Regions from separate parts of the Pseudobacillus sp. 179-B 2D1 NHS genome, predicted to be linked through region 1. Evidence: riboswitches for the same ligand, from Rfam matches in the RefSeq annotation. Region 1 holds a riboswitch; each other region holds the start of a gene.

Evidence for each region. Region 1 has a riboswitch for glycine ahead of gcvT (glycine cleavage system aminomethyltransferase GcvT). Riboswitches for the same ligand answer to the same signal wherever they lie in the genome.
Region 2: linked by a shared signal. The riboswitch ahead of ACH0BF_RS15815 (amino acid permease) and the one ahead of gcvT (glycine cleavage system aminomethyltransferase GcvT) in region 1 are both predicted to bind glycine.
Region 3: linked by a shared signal. The riboswitch ahead of ACH0BF_RS14200 (iron-sulfur cluster biosynthesis family protein) and the one ahead of gcvT (glycine cleavage system aminomethyltransferase GcvT) in region 1 are both predicted to bind glycine.
Region 4: linked by a shared signal. The riboswitch ahead of glyA (serine hydroxymethyltransferase) and the one ahead of gcvT (glycine cleavage system aminomethyltransferase GcvT) in region 1 are both predicted to bind glycine.

Annotation. Positions count from the first base shown of each region.
Region 1 is NZ_JBIQDP010000014.1:1,144-6,880, forward strand. Features, by position in the region: gene gcvPB (aminomethyl-transferring glycine dehydrogenase subunit GcvPB) at 1-438, opposite strand, end outside; gene gcvPA (aminomethyl-transferring glycine dehydrogenase subunit GcvPA) at 431-1,777, opposite strand; gene gcvT (glycine cleavage system aminomethyltransferase GcvT) at 1,801-2,901, opposite strand; glycine riboswitch at 2,990-3,069, opposite strand; glycine riboswitch at 3,073-3,163, opposite strand; gene ACH0BF_RS14350 (DEAD/DEAH box helicase) at 3,322-5,022, shown strand; gene ACH0BF_RS14355 (YqhG family protein) at 4,994-5,737, shown strand, end outside.
Region 2 is NZ_JBIQDP010000016.1:28,889-34,625, forward strand. Features, by position in the region: gene ACH0BF_RS15800 (AzlC family ABC transporter permease) at 1-154, shown strand, start outside; gene ACH0BF_RS15805 (AzlD domain-containing protein) at 151-477, shown strand; gene ACH0BF_RS15810 (methyl-accepting chemotaxis protein) at 545-2,272, opposite strand; gene ACH0BF_RS15815 (amino acid permease) at 2,500-3,879, opposite strand; glycine riboswitch at 4,329-4,388, opposite strand; glycine riboswitch at 4,391-4,487, opposite strand; gene ACH0BF_RS15820 (MFS transporter) at 4,828-5,737, opposite strand, start outside.
Region 3 is NZ_JBIQDP010000013.1:115,595-121,331, forward strand. Features, by position in the region: gene msrA (peptide-methionine (S)-S-oxide reductase MsrA) at 1-673, shown strand, start outside; gene ACH0BF_RS14195 (class I SAM-dependent methyltransferase) at 863-1,480, shown strand; glycine riboswitch at 1,546-1,646, shown strand; glycine riboswitch at 1,650-1,732, shown strand; gene ACH0BF_RS14200 (iron-sulfur cluster biosynthesis family protein) at 1,831-2,130, shown strand; gene purU (formyltetrahydrofolate deformylase) at 2,149-3,045, shown strand; gene ACH0BF_RS14210 (cytochrome d ubiquinol oxidase subunit II) at 3,284-4,318, opposite strand; gene ACH0BF_RS14215 (cytochrome ubiquinol oxidase subunit I) at 4,352-5,689, opposite strand.
Region 4 is NZ_JBIQDP010000010.1:64,793-70,529, forward strand. Features, by position in the region: gene ACH0BF_RS11825 (serine dehydratase beta chain) at 1-238, opposite strand, end outside; partial or broken gene glyA (serine hydroxymethyltransferase) at 254-1,503, opposite strand; glycine riboswitch at 1,612-1,695, opposite strand; glycine riboswitch at 1,699-1,799, opposite strand; gene ACH0BF_RS11835 (nitroreductase family protein) at 1,940-2,566, opposite strand; gene ACH0BF_RS11840 (winged helix-turn-helix transcriptional regulator) at 2,686-3,036, shown strand; gene ACH0BF_RS11845 (LAGLIDADG family homing endonuclease) at 3,231-3,638, shown strand; RNA gene ssrA (transfer-messenger RNA) at 4,046-4,387, opposite strand; gene smpB (SsrA-binding protein SmpB) at 4,488-4,955, opposite strand; gene rnr (ribonuclease R) at 5,015-5,737, opposite strand, start outside.

The DNA.
Region 1 (5,737 bases):
CGTCCACTCACCCTGAGCTCCAGCTGCTGGTTGAAGTGTCACTTCATCCATGCCCGTAATTTCTTTTAAGTGTTCTTGAAGATCATACAGCAGCTCCATCGCCCCCTGCACCGTCTCTTCTTGCTGAAGCGGATGAATGTGGGCAAAGCCATCCAAACGAGCAACGTCTTCATTGATTTTTGGATTGTATTTCATCGTGCAAGAACCGAGCGGATAAAATCCGGAGTCCACTCCATGATTTCTATTTGAAAGTGCTGTGTAATGACGCATAATATCCAGTTCAGAAACCTCTGGAAGTTCCGGCTCTTCTTCCCGCAAGTATCCTGCCGGCAAAAGGGTAGATAAATCTTTTTCTGGTACATCCAACTCAGGCAGACTATAGCCAATCCGCCCCGGCTGAGACAATTCAAAAATAAGCTCCTGGTCCTTCTTATTCATGGCTATCCCCCAATTCTTTTGCAAAGAGTTCAATTTCTTCTTTTGTCCGCATTTCTGTCACAGCAACAAGCATGCAGTTCTCCAGTCCCTCATAAGTAAGGCCAAGATCATAGCCGCCGATAATGCCTTTTTCGAGCAGCTTTTGATTTACTTCTTTTACTGGCTTATTCAGGCGGACCACAAACTCATTAAATACAGGCCCGTCAAATACAATGTCTACGCCGTGCTGCTTTAATGTTTCTCTCGCGAAAAATGCTTTTTGCAAGTTTTGTACCGCTATTTCTCGTACCCCTTTTTTGCCTAAAGCTGTCATTGCTACACTGGCCGCAAGAGCATTAAGCGCCTGATTGGAACAAATATTGGAAGTCGCTTTGTCACGGCGAATATGCTGCTCGCGTGCTTGAAGCGTCAATACAAAGCCGCGTTGTCCTTGGTCATCATGCGTCTGGCCAACGAGGCGACCCGGAACTTTACGCATCAGCTTTTTCGTCACCGCAAAATATCCGCAGTGCGGCCCGCCAAATTGAGCTGGAATGCCGAATGGCTGCGCATCGCCGACCACTATGTCCGCTCCAAGCTTTCCAGGAGGCGTCAACGCACCGAGAGCAAGCGGGTTAGAAGAAACGACAAACATTGCTTTTGCGCTATGAGCTGCTTTTTCCACTTCAGAAAGTGATTCAATAGCTCCAAAGAAGTTAGGATATTGAACAATAACAGCTGCTGTATCGTTATCCACCAATGTATTTAATTGCTCAATATCTGTTACGCCATTTTTATGAGGGATAACGACTACCTCAATGTTTTGGCCTTTAGCATATGTTTTTAACACATCGCGCGACTCTGGATGAACGGTTTCTGACACGAGCACTTTCTTTCTTTTCGTCCGGCCCGCACTTAGCATAGCCGCTTCCGCCAACGCTGTACCTCCGTCATACATAGAAGAGTTGGCCACATCCATACCTGTCAATTCACAAATCATTGTTTGGAACTCAAAGATCGCCTGCAGCTCTCCTTGGGAGATTTCCGGCTGGTACGGTGTATACGCTGTGTAAAACTCCGAACGGGAAATTACATGATCCACGATAGAAGGGGTATAATGATCATATACGCCCGCTCCTAAAAAGGAAGCATATTGCTTGGCATTTATATTCTTTGCTGCCAGTGAGCTTAATTCTTTTTTGAGTGCTGGTTCCGCTTTCGCTTTCTTAATATCATATAATCCTTGAAAGCGTACTTTTTCAGGAATATCCGCAAACAATTCGTCTATTGTTTGGACACCCACTGCTGCAAGCATTTCCTTTTTGTCCGTTTCTGTCATCGGCAAGTAACGATGCTTCATAATGTTTTCCCTTCCCTCTTCTTTTATTTTGAACGTTTATAGAATGGCGGTTTTACAGTTTTAGCTGCCAGCTTCTTACCGCGGACTTCCACCAGCAGTTCTTCACCAGGTACAGCACATTCTGCTTTTACTAAAGCGAGCCCGATATTTTTCTTTAAAGTCGGCGACTGAGTACCGGTTGTCACATGACCAACTTGTTCTTCGCCTGAAAAAACAGCATATCCATGGCGCGGAATCCCCCGGTCAATCATTTCAAGACCAATCAGTTTTCGCTCCGGATCATTTTCTTTCTGCTCCTTTAGAACTTCCAGCCCGATAAAATCATCTTTATTTGTTTTCACAGCAAAGCCTAAGCCCGCTTCAATTGGAGAAATGTCTTCTGCCAGTTCTTGACCGTACAGCGCTAGATTTGCTTCAAACCGCAAAGTATCACGGGCACCAAGACCACATGGAAGAAGCCCATCTTCTTCACCTGCTTCTAGAAGATCCTGCCACAGCTTAGGGGCCTCCTCACTGCGACTGTAAATTTCAAAGCCGTCTTCTCCCGTGTAACCAGTGCGTGACACCAGAGCAGGCACCCCATTGATTCTGACTTCTTGACGGAATTTAAAAGGCCTGATTTCGCCCAAATCCAAGTCAGGTACAAGCTTTTGCAAGATTCCTTCTGCGGCTGGCCCTTGGATGGCAAGCTGTGCCCAGTCTTTTGATACATTTTCGATTTGCACGTCTCCTACCTGATGCTTCTTTAGCCAGGCAAAATCCTTATCTGTGTTAGCAGCATTGACAACAAGCAGGTAATTTTCTTCAGCAAGCATGTAAACAAGCAAATCATCAACAGCTCCGCCTTTTTCATTGCACATAATTGTATACATCGCTTGGTTCGGCTGCAGCTTTGACAAATCATTCGTCATCATCTTTTGGAGGAAAGCCAATGCGCCTTCTCCTTTTACAGTAACCTCGCCCATGTGGGAAACGTCAAAAAGTCCTGCTTTTGTCCGGACAGCTTCATGTTCTTCCTTAATGCTTGAGAACTGAACAGGCAGCTCCCATCCTCCAAAGTCAATTGTTTTTGCTCCAGACTGCTTATACCATTCAAACAATGGCGTGCGCTTTAACTCTCCCATTTCCCTACCCCTCTCTCATTGTCATTCTCACGGTTCAGCCCATTATTTTTGCATAAAAAAAGACAGAGAACAGCTTATAAAAGTTGTTCTCTGTCCTTGAACCTGAAAGTTTAACCTGATGAACAGGCTGTCTTCTTTGGTGGTTTCGTTACGAAACGCTCTCCAGAGTCGCGTCCAGCAAGAGTTCTTTTGCCTGAGAGATTCACAAAAAGCTTGTTTGCTCCTTCGGCGCTGTATGAACAGTCTCTCCCCTCGCCTTCATTCGCTATATTTAATTAATAAATGGGCATACTATGAACATCTGATTCATACGAATCAAGAATGTTCGCTTTTTTGTAAAATGACATAATATTTTGTTCAATTACATCCTACCATTAAAGGTAAGGTTTCGGCAACATATTTTATAAAGGAGTTTTTCAAATGAATGTGGAAATCTATTTTAATCACGCCTGGGAAGAAGAATTAGAGAAAAGAATAGAACAAGACGGGCCGTGGGGCAATTGGCCGCTCTTTCAATCAACTGTAAACATGGAAACACGAATGATGGTGCCGAATTTTGAAGGATTGTTAGCCCCTAGCTTTTTACCAGAGCTTACGGCCTTGCCCCATCAGCTTGAAGCAGCTAGAAGAGTAGTGGAAGAAATGAATGGAAAAGCGATTTTAGCGGACGAAGTAGGGCTGGGAAAAACGATTGAAGCCGGATTGGTATTAAAAGAATACTTGATCCGTGGCCTCGTGAAAAAAGTGTTAATTTTAGCTCCAGCTTCTCTTGTCTCCCAATGGGCCAATGAATTAAATAGTAAGTTTTATATTCCTGCTATCGCTCAGAAAAAATTTTATGCGTGGGATCAGCATGACATCGTCATCTCGTCTATCGACACGGCGAAGCGAAGCCCTCACAAAGAAAAGATCTATGAACAAGACTATGATTTAGTCATTATCGATGAGGCTCATAAATTAAAAAACCATAAAACCAAAAACTATCAGTTTGTCCGTCATTTAAAAAAGAAGTTTTGCCTGCTTTTAACGGCAACACCTATTCAAAACCGTCTTGATGAAATGTTTCATCTTGTTTCATTATTAAAGCCCGGCCATCTTGGTAGCGAAGGACAATTTACAGAGCGGTTTAAAAAGGGCGACCGCCAGGTACAAAATCATCATCATTTAATCAAGCTAATGAATAAAGTGATGATTCGTAACCGCCGGCAGGATACAGGGGTGGAATGGACAGCGAGAAAAGTAGAATCAGTAAAAGTAACGTTCACAGAAGAAGAACGTTCCCTCTATCAGGCTCTTGAGTATTTCGTTCGCAGCCAGCCTGACGATGTACGATCTTCCTTTTCTTTGCTTACTTTGCAACGGGAAGCTTGCAGCAGCAAAGAGGCAGTCTTTTTTACCTTGAAGAACATGGCTAGAAAGCTGTACGGAGATAATCTTGATTTTCCGGAGAGTTTCCAAAACGTTTTGTCCCACATACAAAATGTAACACGAAACTCAAAAGCGGAAAAAGCGCTTGAACTCGTTCAATCTATTAATGATAAAGTCATTATCTTTACTGAATATCGAGCCACTCAATTATATTTGCAATGGTTCTTTAAACAAAACGGCATTTCGTCCGTTCCTTTTCGTGGTGGCTTTAAGCGCGGGAAAAAAGATTGGATGAAACAACTTTTTGAAAAGCAGGCACAAGTCTTAATTGCTACAGAAGCTGGCGGAGAAGGATTAAACCTGCAGTTTTGTCACCATGTCATTAACTTTGACCTTCCCTGGAATCCGATGCGCCTTGAACAAAGAATTGGCCGTGTTCATCGTTTCGGGCAAACGAAAGATGTACGCATTTACAATTTCAGCACTGAAGATACGATTGAAGACAGAATTCTGCAGCTTCTTTATGAAAAAATCCATTTATTTGAACAAGCTGTCGGACAATTAGATGATATTTTAGAGAAAATGGACATTCCCAATATGCAGGAACACTTGGCTGATATTTTTCAAAACTCAAGAACGGAAGGAGAGCTGCGCGTCAAGATGAAAAACCTTGAAGCTGTCATTGATCTGGCTAACGAGTGGCATGAAGAGGAGGAATCATTTAGTGAAAAACGAAATTCATCTATTTCTTGAAAATTATTTTAGAGCAGCTGAATGCACATTTTTACAAGAAACAGAAGGAGCCCTCTGTGTAAAGCTGACTCCTGAGATTGATAAGGAACTAATGAACCGGCCCTTTTACTGGCATTATGCCGAAAAAACTGGAATGAAGGCAGAACCACTTTCGTTAACACTGATTACCGATCAGGCAAAAGCGCCTCCGAATATTGAAGGAGAGAGCGTGCATTTCGGTACACCGCGCTTACAGCAAATTTTTGAATCAGCAAAGAAACATACAAGTTTCATCCGACTTTACGAACAGAGAGAGTCTGGCAGCCAGCAGCCGCTTCAGCCCTGGCTCTTAGTTAATATAAAGGTCTCCTATGAAGCAAATCACAAAAAAGATATCTTTCATTCACTGGGCCTCAATTTAATTAATGGAGCAATTCAAGAAGAATTTATGAATGTACTCAATCGGAAGCTATTAGTATCAAAAATCCCTGACTTTTCTTTTACCATCACTCCTTTAATCAAGCCGAAAAGCGGCGTCAAAAGGCTTCAACGTTTTTTGACATCCCGACTTGAAAAAGAAACTCATGATTGGGCAGTAAAAGCTAAGAAAGAATGGGAAGAGGATTTGGTCTTACTTGATTATTTTTATGAAGATGAGGAGAAGCCCGAAGCTTATTTTATTGAAAAGGCCGCATTGGAAAAACAGTATTCTCCGAAGATTCATGTAGATATTATT
Region 2 (5,737 bases), on a different contig from region 1:
AAGCATTAAAGCAGCCAAGTTAAAGCACTATTTAATGCTTATCTTCCTAATGATTGTAATGATGTATATTTTCTCATCTTTCGTCACAGTCGATCTCGCCGTTATTTTCTCGACTGTGATCGTAGCGACCATCGGGGTGGTGACGTCTAAATGAGTATAAACATAACTGTAATTCTTATCCTGGCCGGCTGTGCGATCGTGACTTGGATTCCTCGTGTTGCTCCTTTTCTGATTGTGCGTAACGTACAACTACCGGACGCTATAATGAAGTGGCTTTCCTTTATCCCAGTGTGTATTTTAACGGCTTTGGTGGCAGGAAGTGTAATTGAGCATAGAGAAGGAACACTACCGTCTCTTAATTGGCAAGTTTTAGTAGCAACCATTCCTACTTTACTCATTGCTTTATGGACGAAAAGCCTGTTAGTAACTGTTATCGTCGGGATTGCCATCATGGCAGCCTTAAGAAATTTTATATAAGATTGCTCTCAACAAAAAGCTAGTTCGTCCAGAAGTACTTCTGGACGAACTAGCTTTTTTAATGGGTTTATAATTTGAAGGCTCGTACCTTTTGATGGACCTCTGTAACAACATGACCGGCTTCTATAACTTGATCTGTAAAGCGATTCAAATTGCTTTGCACCTGCTGAATAATTGCATCCACCTCTTCTGTAGCAGCAGCCGTTTCTTCTGATACAGAATTTACAGAGATCATCTGGTGATTTAAAGTAGAATGTTCGCTCATAATTGAAGACGTTCTCTCTTGAATAACAGTTAACTCCCTAAAGGATTGTTCGATTTTTTCTTTCAAGCGATTGACATTTGTAATGACTGCGTCAATTTCAGCTTTTTGAATAAGGAATTCCCGTGATGTTGCATCCGTTCGTTCAATCGTTTTTTCCACTTGCGACTGAATGTTGCTTAAAGAATGCTGGATCATACTCGTTGCTTCTTTCGATTGGGTGGAAAGAGCGCTGACTTCTTTAGCTACTACCGCAAATCCCTTCCCATGTTCTCCAGCTCTTGCAGCTTCGATGCTAGCATTGAGCGCTAGTAAATTTGTATGATCAGCAATGCCTTGAATGTCAGAAATAATCTTTGTAATAGCCGCAGACTCTTCCTGTAGTATTTTTAATTCTTCTACCATTGATTGATAACTCGTCTGTGTTTGCTCAGAATGAATGATAAATTGACTGAGTTGCGCAATGCTCTCTTGCTGTCCTGCCGTAATTTCTTTAAAAAAACAATGCAATTTTTGAATATTTTGCTCCATATCATTTAAATTTTCATGTAAATGGTTGACGGCCACCGCAGACTTTTCAACAGCTTTTGTAACCTCCTGATTCCCCAAAGCAATTTCACTGCTTGCATGTACAATTTCTTTCGTCTGTTCACGAATATCCCGTGAACCGTTTGTTATTTCTGTAAATGTGTTGGCGCTATAATCTGAGGATGACTGTACCTCTTTAATTAATCCTCTTAACTGCTTCTGCATAAGTATAAACGCCTGTTGAATTTTGCTAAATTCATCTTTTCCTGAGGCAGCCTGAATCTGTTCGGAAAAATCACCGTTCCCCATTTTCTCCGCTTGCTTTTCAAGTAAAGTTAATGGAGAAAGCTTTCTTTTTAAATAAACGTTCATTCCTCCAACAGTTAATAAAAACAATAAAAAAATAAGGGCTAGAAGCTTTAACCCAGTAGAGAAAAATACATCCCCTCCTATTTTGTTAGCGGTTTCAGCCGAAATATCAATTCCCAATACACCAATCACTTCTCCGTTCTCGTTTTTGATTGGTGCAAACCCTGATAAATATTGGCCGTATTTCGGATCGTTGAATACATCTGTACGCTGTATCTCTCCCTCCAATACCGGAGCTAGCTCTTCTGCAGGAATAGAGCTCTCGTCTCCCATTGCAGGCGGTTTATCATCCGAAAGGTTGGAGCCTCCATCTATCATGTTGCGGACCTTTTGACCGTCTACATCTAAAATATATACGAATAAAGCCCCCGTTTGTTCTCGAAAGTGCGCTAACTTCTTTTGAAGCGAATGATAATTTCTATCTTCCTTTGGATCGTTTATAAACGATTCATACTTTTCCCCATCTATTGTTTCACTATAGTTTTTTGCTATATCCCCTGCGAAGGCTCCTAACGAATGATTGGCAGAAGTATGGACGGAATAGTAAATTCCTGCTGATGCAGCAAGGCCAATAGTAAAGATGATAGCTGTGATAACTAATAAAATTTTTGATCGAACAGAAGCGTTTTTTCTCATATTCTCCCCCTATGATCTTTAGTTGTAATAGATAGGCTTATTATCCTACTAATATTTTACTATAATGTATATCCTTTCTATTTTCAATTTTTAGCTATAATGATGGCTACCTTTTAACAGATAGCTTTCTAACATGCAAGATATAGGAAAATAAAAGGAGCTGCAGCTGAATAAGCGTTTATACTTTTCAGCTGCAGCTCCGGTCTTTACATCTATTATATTGTCTTTTAATTTTCTACTATTTTTTCTTGATCGGCATGATTTATCTTTACTTTGCGCATCTTATACACCGCGATTAACAAAATAAACCAAACAGGCGTAATGAATAAGGAAATACGAGTATCTTCCGCAAGAGCAAGCACGACAAGAACGAATGCCAGGAAAGCTAAAATTAAGTAATTAGCAAACGGGTAAAGCGGCATTTTAAATTTATTCACTTTCGCTAAATCCGGTCTTGTTTTACGGTATTTCAAATGGCTGATGATTGTAATGCCCCAAATAAAGATAAAACATACGGTAGAAACACTTGTGATTAATGTAAATACTCCCTCTGGCATCACATAGTTCAATACAACGGAAATCAAGATGACTACTGTTGAAAAGAACAAGGCATTAGAAGGTACCTTGCGACCATCAAGCTTGGCCAAAGATACAGGTGCATTTTTGTCTTTAGCAAGTGAGTAGACCATCCGGCTTGTACTAAAGATGGCACTATTACATGCTGAAGCCGCAGACGTCAACACGACGAAATTCACAATACCAGCAGCTGCAGCGATACCAACTGCCACGAATACTTGCACGAATGGGCTTTCGGTTGGGATAATATCGTTCCACGGATACACACTCATAATAACGATAAGCGCACCAATATAGAAAATAATAATCCGAATAGGAATATTGTTAATCGCTTTTGGAATAACTCTCTCTGGATCCTCTGTTTCACCCGCTGTCAACCCTACCAATTCAATGCCAACGAACGCAAACACGACCATCTGGAAGGAAAGGATAAATCCATTTATGCCATTAGGGAACATGCCGCCATGGCTCCATAGATTTGTAAAACTGGCTGCTCCTGAAGGAGTAGAAAAGCCTTTAATAATCATTACAACCCCAACAACAATCAGTGCTAGAATGGCGATAACCTTAATCAAAGCAAACCAGAATTCCATTTCACCAAACAGTTTGACAGTAGCAAGGTTCATAAATAGTAAAATGACAAGGGCGATTAACCCTGGCATCCACTGCGGGACAGATGGAAACCAATACTGAGTATACAAACCAACAGCCGTTAAATCGGCCATCGCAATAGAAATCCAACAGAACCAGTAGGTCCATCCAGTCATAAACGCTGCCATATTCCCTAAATAATCTCTTACAAAGTCAACAAACGAATGATAATTTAAATTACTTAAAAGCAATTCCCCAAGTGCACGCATGATTAAAAAACAAATGACTCCTGTAATCATATAAGCAAATAAAATGGAAGGGCCTGCTAAATGAATAGATTTTCCTGCTCCAAGAAATAATCCTGTTCCAATTGCCCCGCCAATAGCAATGAGTTGCACGTGCCGGTTTTTCAGGCCTCTCGACAAAGTTTGTTCCTGCATACCATTTCCCTCTTTCTACTTTTCGGAATATTCTTTCTTGTCGATTTAAAATATTTTGTTACGGTATTTAAATCGTAAGCTAATAAATTAAATATCCCACAATTAAAGTTTAATATAAAATTCGTTAATCCGAAAGAAAAAAAGCGCTTACATTTTAGAATAAATAAATTCCTCAAAAGAACATGCATGCTCTGCAGTGGTAACTTTTGTCAATACACATGCTCCCGTTCCGTTAATGCCTGCAATTTCTAAAACAATCGAATCCAAGGATTCTAACTCTTTTTCAGGGCAGTTTCTTTCATTTCTTGTTGTGCAATCAATCTAGAAATAGAGTCATTACAATTCTTTTTCTTACAAGGATAATTTCGAGCTTCTCCTCCTCCTTTTTACTTTTCTCCATTTTTCTCCGACAAAAAAAGACAGAGAAAAACAGGAGTATTTCCCATTTTTCTCTGTCCCTTGTACCTGAGAGTTTAACTCCTTTGGTGGCCTATGGCTCTCTCCAGAGATGCGTCCTATTGTAGTCCTTTTACCTGAGAGATTGATACCAGCTGGTACTTGCTCCTTCGGTGCTAAACCATGGGTCTAGTCTCTCCCACAATATTCATCCGCTCTTATCTATCTAATTTAGATACTAGTCTATGGAAGAGATCATGTCAACTGAATATTCAGAACTAAGTTGACTCAATTCTACAAAAAAGCTATTACATCTACTAAAGAGTAAAGAACTTAAAATACTATGCAGCTTAATAAACGTATACATTGCTTTTCAACTAATAGGCTCTGCTTAAAAATTTAATACATCATTTTTATAGCCATCTAAATTATACTGACTATTTGCCTTAGCATACCTTCCTCCGCCTTATTGATAAATTGATTACTGATAGGTAAAAAAAGCCGCCGCACAACCAGTGAATAACTGTATGTGAAGCGGTCTTTAATTTACCATTACTTATCCTGCATTTCCCGTAATTTTTGATCTCCTGGAAGCCAAAGAGCACAAATACCGAGAAGCGGGAGAAGACTTGATAGAATCATAATAAATTTTATTCCGAAACTGTCAGCGAGAAAGCCGAGGATGACAGCCCCGATAGCCCCCATCCCGAACGCAAGCCCAACAATTAAACCGGAAGCCATCCCAATTTTATTAGAAAGCAGCTCCTGTGCATAAACCACGGCTACACTAAAGCTTGATAGCAAGATAAAACCAATTAACAACAAGAGCGGCAGGACAGCGAAAGCCGGTACATATGGAAGAATGACTGTAAGCGGAGCAGCACCCAGCATGGAAAAGACAAGTAGATTTTTCCGGCCAAAGCGATCAGCCAGCGGCCCGCCAAGAAACGTGCCTGCCACGCCAGCAGCCAAGTAAACAAACAAATATAATTGTGATTGTTTAATAGTCAATCCATAATCCTTAATTAAATAAAATTGATAAAAGTTCGTTATAGCTGCCGCATACCAGGAGCGGGCAAATACAAAGAAAATTAATAACACCATTGCCCACTTTATCCGTGCCTGTAATTTTGTTTTTTCCAAGGAAACTTGCTGTTTCTTCTTTGCCGCCTGAGTTGTCAGCCGTTGCTTATACCAGGCGGAGACTCTTGAAAGCAGCAACGCACCAACTGCGGTAACTGCCGCAAACAATAACGCTCCCTTCTGACCAAGCGGTAAAAAAATGTAGGCTGTAAAAACTGGAGCCAGCGATTGGCCGCCGTTCCCGCCCATTTGATAAATGGATTGGGCCAGCCCTCGCTTGCCACCTGCTGCCATAAAAGCGACCCGTGATCCTTCCGGATGAAAAACAGCTGACCCTAAGCCAATAAACAATACAGCGAAGAGTACGAAATAAAAGTTA
Region 3 (5,737 bases), on a different contig from region 1:
ATCCTATAGGACGGCCATTTTTTACCATGACAAAGAACAAAAAGAATTGGCGGAAGCTTCGAAAGCAGAATTAGCAGCAAGCGGCCGTTTTCAAAAACCGGTCGTGACAGAGATTCTGCCGGCGAGGCCCTTTTACCGAGCTGAAGAAAAGCACCAGCACTATTACAAAAAGAATGCCTTCCACTACAATCTTTATAAAGAGGGGTCCGGGCGAGCAAAATTTATTCGTGAAAACTGGAAAGATCAAAAAACAGATGAGCAATTACGGGAAGAACTCACTCCTCTTCAATACGAGGTAACAAGAAATAATGCGACAGAGCCACCATTTCATAATGAATATTGGGACCACACGGAAGAGGGAATCTATGTGGATATTATTTCAGGAGAGCCTTTGTTCAGCTCGACGGATAAATATGACGCGGGCTGCGGCTGGCCAAGCTTCACGAAGCCCTTGCGCCGGATAGAGCTAGCAGAAAAACTTGATACGTCTCATGGCATGCGCCGGATTGAGGTGCGGGCAAAAACATCTGACGCTCATTTAGGCCACGTCTTTGATGATGGTCCTGGTCCTGACCGCGCACGCTATTGCATTAACTCGGCTGCTCTCCGTTTTGTGCCAAAGGATAAGCTTGAAGAAGAGGGCTATGGAGAATTTAAAAGCCTGTTCGAATAAGAGAAGTTCCTTTATTGGCCACTTCTGTTTGTTGATCCACCAATTCTGCATCTTTACGGATCAATGACGCTTATGTACTCGCCACAAGAGCCAATTTATTGGTCCGTTCAGCAGATTGACAAGCGGTATTCGTTTGAGTGAATCATATCGTCCGCTTTATAATAAAGAAAAACAGATCGGGGAATGGCAATGAATGAAAAAGAATACGATCGCTTGCTAAAGATTCAGACAGGCGGCACATGGGAATGGCTATATCAGTCAATTCACTATAATCGTTATGAGGCAACCCCCTATGAGGCCATCGATGAGCTTTTTCGGGAGTATGAGGTGAAAAGAACAGATGGAGTAGTTGATTTCGGCTGTGGAAAAGGGCGTTTACTATTTTATATCCATCATCGTTTTCACGCTCGGGTAACAGGGGTTGAGGTAAACGGCCAGCTTTACCAGGAAGCACTTGAAAATCAAGCCGATTATATGAAAAAGAAGAAGAGGTCGGATCAATCTATTCGCTTTGTATGCTGCGCAGCAGAGGAGTATCAGATCGAAAAGGCAGACAATCGGTTCTACTTCTTCAATCCTTTTTCGATCCAAATTTTCATGAAGGTCGTCCATCATATCCTGCACTCAGTTGAAGAGCATCAACGGTCTGTTGATATTGTCCTTTACTATCCGACAGCGGAGTACATCCAATTTCTTGAAGTGTATACTCCATTTCAACTGGTGAAAGAAGTGAGAGTGCCGGGTCTCTATAAAAAAAATGACAATGAACGTTTTGTTATTTTTCATTATGGAGGATCTAGTCTATAGGTAAGAGAATTGGGAAAACAATTGACAATCACCAATATTTAAATTATTCTGAATAAAAATAGCGGATGACGATTGTGGGAGAGTGCGAGCAATAAGCCACCGAAGGAGCAAGTTCCAAAAAGGCCCTTGGAATTAATCTCTCAGGTAGAAGAACCACAATGGGACGCACCTCTGGAGAGCGCGTTTAAGTACGCCACCAAAGGGGAAGGCCCTATTGAAGATAGGGTTAAACTCTCAGGTAAAAGGACAGAGAAGGGATTGTACCCTTTTCTGTCCTTTTTTGCGTGCAGAAAAAGGGAGTGAGCAAGACAAGGTGTATAACTAGAAAACGCTCGCAGAAGGAGGGAAGGATGATGATTACATTAACAGGACCGGCGATGAAGCAGTTAAAAGCAATGATGCTTGAAGAAAAGTATTCTCCAAGAATTGATGCTGATGTAGCTGGTGGATGTGGAATATCGGTAAGGTTTGCCCTTACATTTGATGAGCCGCGCCGAAATGATAAGGTGATTGATTGCAATGGGGTGCAAATTCGCATAGATCGCTTTACTGAACGTTATCTCGATGCTGAAACACATATTGACTATACAAAGGAAACGGGCTTCTTAGTTGGAGAAAGCTTTGCCTCAAGTGATTGTGCGATCGAATAGCTTTTCGTTATACAAAGAATGGCGTTTAAGGATGGGGGAAGAATTTTGCATAAAAAGGGGAATACTCATTATTTTAAATTGTTAGTTACTTGTCCAGAAAAACCGGGCATTATTTCAGCCGTATCTAATGTATTATTGGAACATAAAGCAAATATCGTTCAATTTGACCAGCATACCACGAATCCTAAAGATGGCATTTTCTTTATGAGGGTTGAGTTCGATATGGATGAGAAGGGCTCTGCTATTGATGAGCTGGAGCAGAGATTGCAGGAATTATCTGAATCCTACCCAATGGAATGGCAATTGAGAAATAAAGAAAAATCAAAGCGGATGGCGATTTTTGTTTCTAAAGCAGACCATTGTCTCTTGGAGCTTCTTTGGCGCTGGAAATCAAAAGAACTCCCGGTTGAGATTCCAATGGTTATCAGCAATCACTCTGATTTAAAAGAAATAGTGGAAAGCTATGGCATTCCTTACTATCATATCCCGCTTTCTCATGAATCGAAAGAGGAAGCTGAACACAAGGCGATGGAGTTAATGGAAGGAAAAGTCGACTTTATTGTTTTGGCAAGATATATGCAAATCCTCTCTCCTAGTTTTATAGCCAAATATCCAAACCAAATCATTAATATTCACCACTCATTTTTGCCGGCATTTGTAGGGGCAAATCCTTACGTCAGGGCTTTTAACCGCGGAGTGAAGTTGATTGGGGCGACTGCTCATTATGTAACTAATGAGCTTGATGAAGGGCCGATTATTGAGCAGGATATCTTGCGAGTCAACCACCGCTACACAGCAGAAGATTTGAAGATTGCCGGTCGTCATGTGGAAAGAAGTGTCCTTGCAGAAGCCGTTTCCTGGCATGTGGAAGATAAAGTTATCGTTCACGGCAATAAAACAATCGTGTTTACGTAAGCCGGATGATAGCCAATCAACTCCTGTTAGATGTTACTTGCATCATCTTGGCAATGATATGTGTGGGACTCTTTTTAGTGAATAAGCAGAGAAGAAGAACGGGTCTTCTGCAAGTCATTTTACTTATCTATGCTTTAACTGTTTTGATTACCTCGCTGTTGAATCAGTGGTGAAGGGTTAGAAAAGAAAAAGCTTAACGGGCCGGCAGCCCATCAAGCTTTTTCTTTTCAGAAGATCATTAGCTTTTTTGCCGTAAATACTTTTTATCATGCATAAATAGCCTCCAAAAATAAATAAAGCCGGGAAAGAGAATAACAAAGCCGGCAATATAAGTGGCAAATACGGCCATAAAGGAGTTAGGATCGGTAAAACCGGACTGGATAGTCACATTGGGGTAAACCATATATGGCAGATGGGCTTTGCCGTACACATAACTGGCAATGAAATATTGAGTCGTAACTGCTACAACAGCAAGCCTTGGCATTCCCCGTACATCTTTCTTTGAAAATGAAGGAAGAAATAAACCGAGCCCTCCAATTAAAAAGAAGCCAAGTGACACAAGCAGCAGAGGCAGATCTTCCATCATACGCGTATATAACCATGGTGTTTCTGCCCTTAAAGTGAGCATAATGGCAAAGGCCATCAGTAAAGAAATTGGCCCTAAAATTCTTCCATCTCTCAAGTACACTTTGTAGGCTTCCTCTTCATTGGATGTCTTGGAATAATCGGCTAACAGCAAGGATGATAAAAATAAGGTGCTGCTAATGGCAAATCCAATAAATGCATATTCACTCGGACTCGTAAAAAGCTTTTGTAAATTCAAAGTGGGATGTCCGCCTTTATAATCGATAAATGTGCCGTGAGTGATAGGTAAGACGCTGATTAACAAGCCCGGAATTAAGATGCCGGTAATACCTGAGACATATGTCAGTGGCTTTTTATATTCTACAGCAATGTTAGAAAAGACTAAGAAGGCGCTTCTGACGGCGAGCAGCAGCAAGATAATGCTGCCCGGAACGAGTAAAATTGTACCAAGTGTGTAAGCTGCCTTCGGAAATAAGCTGTACACAGCCACAACCAAGGCAACGATAAACGTGTTCGTCACTTCCCAAGTAGGTGACAAATAGCGGTTGGCGATATTCGTTGCTCTTGTCTTTTCACGATGTATATAAATCATTGACCAGAAGCCGGCGCCAAAGTCCATCGTTGCCATGATCGAGTAAATAAATACAAATCCCCATAGAATCGTAATAGCAATCAGCTCATTTGGCATGAATCACGCCTCCTGTATAGTTAAATAGCATGGCTAAGCTCCTTTCTCGGCCTTCTCAAGATCATCTAATTCAGTGTTCTTTCTAAAGAAATACAGCAGCACCATGACAACCGTAATGCCTAACAGAACGTACACAAAAAAGAATAGAAGAGAAAGAACGCCCAGGTTCGTAGCGGTTGTAACCGATTCGGCTGTTGCTAACACACGATAAATCACCCATGGCTGTCTTCCTGAGCAAGCGAAAATCCAGCCGCACTCAATCGCAATAACAGCGAGAGGACCAGATAGAACTAATAGCCACAAAAACCATTTCGGAAATCGGTCTTTCTTCAGAAACTTTCTCCATACGATCCCGGCTAACGAAATAAGAATAAGCAGTGAACCGATCCCTACCATGGCATTAAAGAGAGTATGGATAAACAATGGCGGCCACAGTTCTTCAGGAAAGTCGTTTAACCCGACAACAACGGTATCAAAGCTGTTGCCTGCCAGAAAGCTTAGCAGCCAGGGAATTTCGATGGCTCCCTTGATCGTTTGTGTTTCCCGATCGGTAATGCCTCCAATCGCTAAAGGAGCATGTGATTGTGTTTCAAACAGCCCCTCTGCAGCAGCTAACTTTTCAGGCTGGTACTCATGTAAATATTGAGCGGACGCATGGCCATTAATCGCCGTTAAGAAAGAGAAGATCCCTCCTAAAACAAGGCTGACCATCAATGCTTTTTGATGAAAAAGATACACTCTTGAGCCGTGCTTATTTCGCATCATTTTAAACGCTGCCACGGAGGCAACGACGAAAGCGCCAACGACATAGGCGGATAGGGCGACATGGCCGGCCGTAACAAAAAAGCTTGGATTAAAAAAAGCTTCCCATGGATTAATATCAAAGAACTTTCCATTTTCATAACGAAAACCAGCGGGTGTTCCTTGAAAGGCGTGCACATTTGTAATCAGTACGGCAGAGGCTAAAGCTCCCAAGGCGACTAGTATTAAGCTGACAATTCTCATCCACGGAGCGATTCTCTCGGCTGCGTAGACATAGATAGACATGAAGAGGGCTTCAACAAAGAAAGCATAAATTTCAATTTGAAACGGCAGCGGCATAACTTTTCCAATAATCTCCATAAATCCAGGCCAAAGAAGGGATAACTGCACACCGGCAATTGTGCCTGTTGGAATACCAACTCCAAGTAAAACAGCAAACGTTTTTGTCCAGCGCTTGGCCATCACTACGTAGTCCAGGTCTTTCGTCTTTTGATAGAGCAGCTCTGCTGTTAAAATCATGAGAGGCAGCCCCACCCCGATGGTAGCGAAAATAATATGAAATGCCATAGTCGTTCCAAATAAGGAACGTGCAATCAGTAAATTATCCATTCTGTATTCCGTCCTTTCTTTCTGCCCCTATCATTACCAATAGAGAGA
Region 4 (5,737 bases), on a different contig from region 1:
CCCGAATGCCCGAGTCATCCGTCCCCATGCCAAGTAAACCGCCAAGCAGTGCTTTATCCGTTCCATGCCCTTGATAGGTTTCAGCAAAGGAATCATAGAAGACAATATCCGCCTCTTCAGGACACCCGCCCAACCATTCATAAATAAATTTGCCAATCGATACAACGCCAGCGGTGTGAGAACTTGACGGCCCCACCATAATAGGCCCGATAATGTCAAAGCAGCTTTGAAATTCCATTTTGTTGCTCCTTTCCTATACGTTGACTGACTGTTGGAATAATGGATAAGCTTCGCAAATAGAGGCCGTTGTTTCTTTTGCCTGTGCCAGTACCGCCGGTTCCCCTTTGTTTTTCAACACAGCGGCTATCACCTGAGCAATTTTCTCCATTTGCTCTTCTTTCATGCCGCGCGTAGTTAACGCAGCTGTTCCATCCGCACTCCGCTCGTCACAAACGGGCCTTCCGGATCATAAGGAATCGTGTTCTTATTTACGGTAATACCTGCTTCCTCAAGCAAACGCTCTGCTTCTTTTCCAGTCAGACTCCACGGACGCACATCCAGCAGGACAAGGTGGTTATCTGTCCCCCCGGAAACAAGAGCAGCTCCTTCCCTCTTTAACGCTTCGCCCAGTGCCTGGCTGTTTCGGATAACTTGCTTGGCATACTCTTTAAAGTCCGGCTGCGCCGCTTCGTTGAAAGCTACCGCTTTTGCTGCAATAATGTGCATAAGGGGGCCTCCCTGGATTCCTGGGAATACTGCTTTGTTAATAGCCTTAATGATTTCCTCGTCGTTCGTTAACACAATGCCGCCCCGAGGCCCCCTCAATGTTTTGTGGGTAGTGCTTGTCACAACATCTGCATAAGGAACAGGAGAAGGGTGAAGACCTGCTGCCACCAGCCCGGCGATATGCGCCATGTCCACCATCAATTTCGCGTCCACTTGATCGGCAATCTCTTTAAAGCGGGCAAAATCAATCGTTCTCGGATAAGCACTCGCCCCGGCAATGATCAATTTCGTTTTTTCTTTATGGGCAATCTCCTCCAATTCATCGTAATCAATTAATTGCGTATCCTCCTTTACTCCATAAGAAACAACCTCAAACCATTTGCCAGAAATACTCACAGGGCTTCCGTGAGTTAAATGTCCGCCATGCGAAAGATTCATGCCCATGATTTTATCGCCAGGCTGAAGCAGTGCATAAAAGACGGCGAGATTCGCCTGCGCCCCCGAGTGAGGCTGCACATTGGCATATTTAGCACAAAATAGGTTGGTCAGACGTTCAATCGCTGCCCGTTCCGCCACATCGACAAATTCACAGCCCCCATAGTAGCGCCTTCCCGGATATCCTTCCGCGTACTTATTCGTCATTACACTTCCCATAGCTTCTAATACATCCGGGCTGACAAAGTTTTCTGATGCAATCAATTCCAATGTCTCATGCTGGCGTCTCTTTTCTTTCTCAATCGCCTCAAAAATAGTAAAATCATTTTTTTGCAAACTCATTTCCTTGCCTCCTATTCAGATTTCCTCTTTTAAACATGTGCTGTACATTTATCTCTCGCTACCTTTTTCTGCACACAAAAAAGGACAGAAAAGGGTAACATTTCCCTTCTCTGTCCTTTTACCTGAGAGTTTAACTCTTATCGATCGTAGAGTCTTCCCCTTTGGTGGCGTACCTAAACGCGCTCTCCAGAGGTGCGTCCCATTGTGGTTCTTCTACCTGAGAGATTAGCTCCAAGGGTCTTTTTGGAACTTGCTCCTTCGGTGGCTTATTGCTCGTGCTCTCCCACAATCGTCATCCGCTATTTTTGTTTAGAATATTAAAAATAATTATAATTGTCAACCACTTTTTTCAATTTATGAAGATAGGAAAAAGCAATATAAAAAGAGCACTCTGAAAAACCAGAAAATGCTCTTTTATTAAATAACGTCTATTTAGTTAGATAAAACGAACTGTTTCTTCCAGCGGAAGACGAGTCGTTTTATGAGCAGGCGCAGCAGCTTTACCAATAGCGATTAAAACAATTGGAATGTAGCGTTCCGGTACATCAAACCGCTCAGCAAACTTCTGCTTATCAAAGCCGCCCATAGTTACCGTATCATAACCATTCGCTTTGGCAATAAGCATAAGCTGCATAGAGACGAGCCCTGCATCAAATGAAGCAATATTGGCTCTTGCTTCAACTGGCGCATTAGGATACGTATTATATGTGTTTTGAATCAGTTTATTCATACTCGCTTCATCCATAAAGCCAGCTTCATAGCTGCTTTGGTATACCTTTTCAACATTTTTATACATTTCTACATCGCCTAGAACAGCAATGACAGCTGAAGATGTCTCCACTTGCTCTTGGTTGTAAGCAATGGCTCTTAGTTCCTTCTTTACCTCCTCATTATCAATAACGATAAAGCGCCATGGCTGAAGGTTGCTAGATGAAGGAGCTAGCATCGCTTCTTGCAGCATTTCTTCTATTTCATTTCTCGAAATTTTATAAGTTGGATCATATTTTCTAACAGAATGGCGATTGCGAATCACTTCTGATAAACTTTGCATAGTTGTTGTCACTTTCTTTCCCTCCTAATTGAACTTACTTTAAGTAAGTTCAAAACCAAGCTTACTATTAGTAAGCTTGGTTTGTCAAATACTATATGCTAAAATTTATATAAAAACATTGAGGTTATAGAATGAGCCAACAAAATGAGTTGAATTGTTCTCAGTACAAAGATAAGACCACTATTTGCGATAACTTTCACCACACGATCGAGTTCATCGGAAAGCGCTGGATGGGAGTCATTATTTATACACTGCTGAAAGGCCCTAAACGGTATCACGAATTATTAAACGAAATCCCCGGCATTTCTGATCGGCTCCTTACAGAACGACTGCGCGAGCTAGAAAATGAGAGACTAGTTGTGAAGAAAACATTTGAATCCTCCCCAAGAAAAGTGATCTATGAACTAACCCCAATCGGCAAAGAACTCGAAGATGTCATTACTGCTGTTATGCGCTGGGTTAGTAAAGCTTCTCGTATTTAAACCCTACACCTGGGTCATTAACTAGATAAGAATTTAATGTTTATTATCCTTCCTTAGAAAAACAGACTCATAGACATAACAGTTCTATGTTTTGAAGCTTCAATATAAGTAGATGATCATAACAACTTGACGAAGTTTTTTCTTTCACAAAGCTTCCATTTTTCAAGAATGACAATAATTCAGGAGGAGAGGACATGAAAGATTGGGAAGCGGGCTATTTAGCAGGGATTATAGATGGAGAAGGCTCTATCACACTAACTAGAATGCACCAAAGAGAACATCGGCGTCCTTGCATCACAATTTCTTCGTCGGATAAAGAGCTTCTTCTCTATATTCAAACACTGACCGGCGGAGCCATTAGTAATAAGAAAAATTATAAGCCTGGCCTTCACAAGGACTCTTATACTTTGTCTATAAAGAACAAAGAGAGCGTGTTGATGATTTTAAAAGAAGTTTCCCCTTATCTCAGAATAGATAAAAAAAGAAATCGAGCTAAATGGATATTGGAACACTACAACAGAGTCACACCTCGAAATGGGAAATATACAGCTGATATGTTAAAAGCGAAATTATTATTTGAGGAGTCATTTTTTAACATATAAAAACTGTTAAAGACCTCCACCTTTCCTTCCTATTTATGAACACAAAAAGACTTGCCACGTTTGGCAAGTCTTTTAATTAAATAGGTAATATCCACCAAATCATGTATGGTGGAGACGGTGGGACGTGCTTTTCCATGCTTTCGTCATGGCACTGACTATATCTTGAACCTGCATAGTAAGACAGGCTCTTCGGCGTCTTATGCGAAAAATAGATTTACCTGGATCCCCAGGTAGCTTCCCGCATCCTAGTACTGCCCTCCAACTAAGTGGCAGCCTATAAGTCGATACACGGCTGTTGGATTGCTCCACATACCGCTCGGCATTGCCTTATCATCATTCGATGACTTAGGTTTCACCGATAAAGCCGAATTTTCACTTGTATGTTACCATACAAGGCGACTATTTTCTAATCGAACCCACGTCCAAAGATAACGGCACTTGAACGTCTACGAGCGTAGTCGATATATTCGGATTTCGCTGTACCTTTTGCCTACCGACGGGCGGCCGGACAGCTAGCCTGATTGATCTCTTCCTTTGTCCCCAGACGGAGAACTACGGCGTAGCCCACTAAGAGTGAGTCCCTTACCCTACCACATGGGCGATGGAGGGAGGAACCGCTATCAGCTGTTATTAAGCAGCGAAAGCGAGGTTGTTGTTTTGTTTGCCAGTTATTATTGGCTTTGACGTTTTTACGAGGACGATCCCCTCGGCTCGCAGCCCAAGCTCGAACTATCCCTGTCGAATCCGTAACGTCCCCATTATAAAATAGGAACCGGACCAAATGTCCGAAGCTCAGCTACAGTTCTTATTATACCATTTTTCATAGAAAAAGCAACAATTGTTCGCTCTTTACCCTTTCTGCCGCTCTCTAAACGCGCGCTCTACATCGCGCTTCGCTTCTTTCTTCTTCAAGTCTTCCCGCTTGTCAAACTTCTTCTTCCCTTTAGCCAAACCGATTAGCAGCTTGGCGTAACCGTCTTTTAAATACATTTTCAGCGGGACAATTGAATAACCCGCTTCCTTTGTTTCCCCAATGAGCTTATCAATCTGTTTGCGGTGCAATAACAGCTTTCTCGTTCTGAGCGGGTCATGATTATAGCGGTTTCCCTGCTCATAGGGACTGATATGCATGTTATATACAAACACTTCCCCTTTTTGAATGCGGGCAAACGCGTCTTTTAAATTTACTCTTCCAGCACGGATTGACTTAATTTCCGTTCCTTGAAGTACGATCCCCGCTTCAAACGTTTCTTCGATAAAAAAATCATGGCGCGCTTTTTTATTTTGCGCAACTACTTTTCCTTCTCCCTTTGGCATTTTTCTTCACCTTCCGTTATTCAGTCCGACCCGGCAGCCTGGAAGCTGCCGGGTGCCTGTTATCCTTTATTCCGGCGTCTTTTCTTCGCTTGTTTTTTTGCTACGCCTTCATAATATTTACCGCGTTTTTTCTTTTTGTTTGGCGGCTGATTCGTCCATTCGCCGCCCGCTCCTTCATCGCTGTTGCCTTGCGGGCCGCTTGCTTTTTTGCTTTGTGATTTTCCATTAATCGTTTTTGTCTGAACAGCAGGACGTTTTCTTATATTTTTCATGCCAACAATCTCAAAGTCAATGGATTGTTCGTCCTTATTTACATCTCTCACTCTGACGGTAATTTGATCGCCGATGCGGAAAACATTTCCCGTCCGCTCACCAATCATAGCAAATTGCTGTTCATCATAGCGATAGTAATCATCCGTCATATAAGAGACATGGATCAAGCCTTCGATGGTGTTTTCCAACTCAACAAACATCCCGAAGTTGGTGACAGAACTAATAATGCCGTCAAATTCTTCCCCAATTTTATCCAGCATGAATTCTGCTTTTTTCAGTTCATCTGTGTCACGTTCGGCATCCACAGCCCGGCGCTCCATGTTCGATGTATGTTCGGCAATTTCCGGCAGGCGTGCTTCCCACTTTGCCTGAGTAGCCGGATCCACCTGCTTCTCAATTAAATACGTACGGATTAGACGGTGCACAATTAAATCCGGATAACGTCGAATGGGTGAAGTGAAGTGCGTATAATAATCTGTCGACAATCCAAAATGCCCTAGGCTTTCATC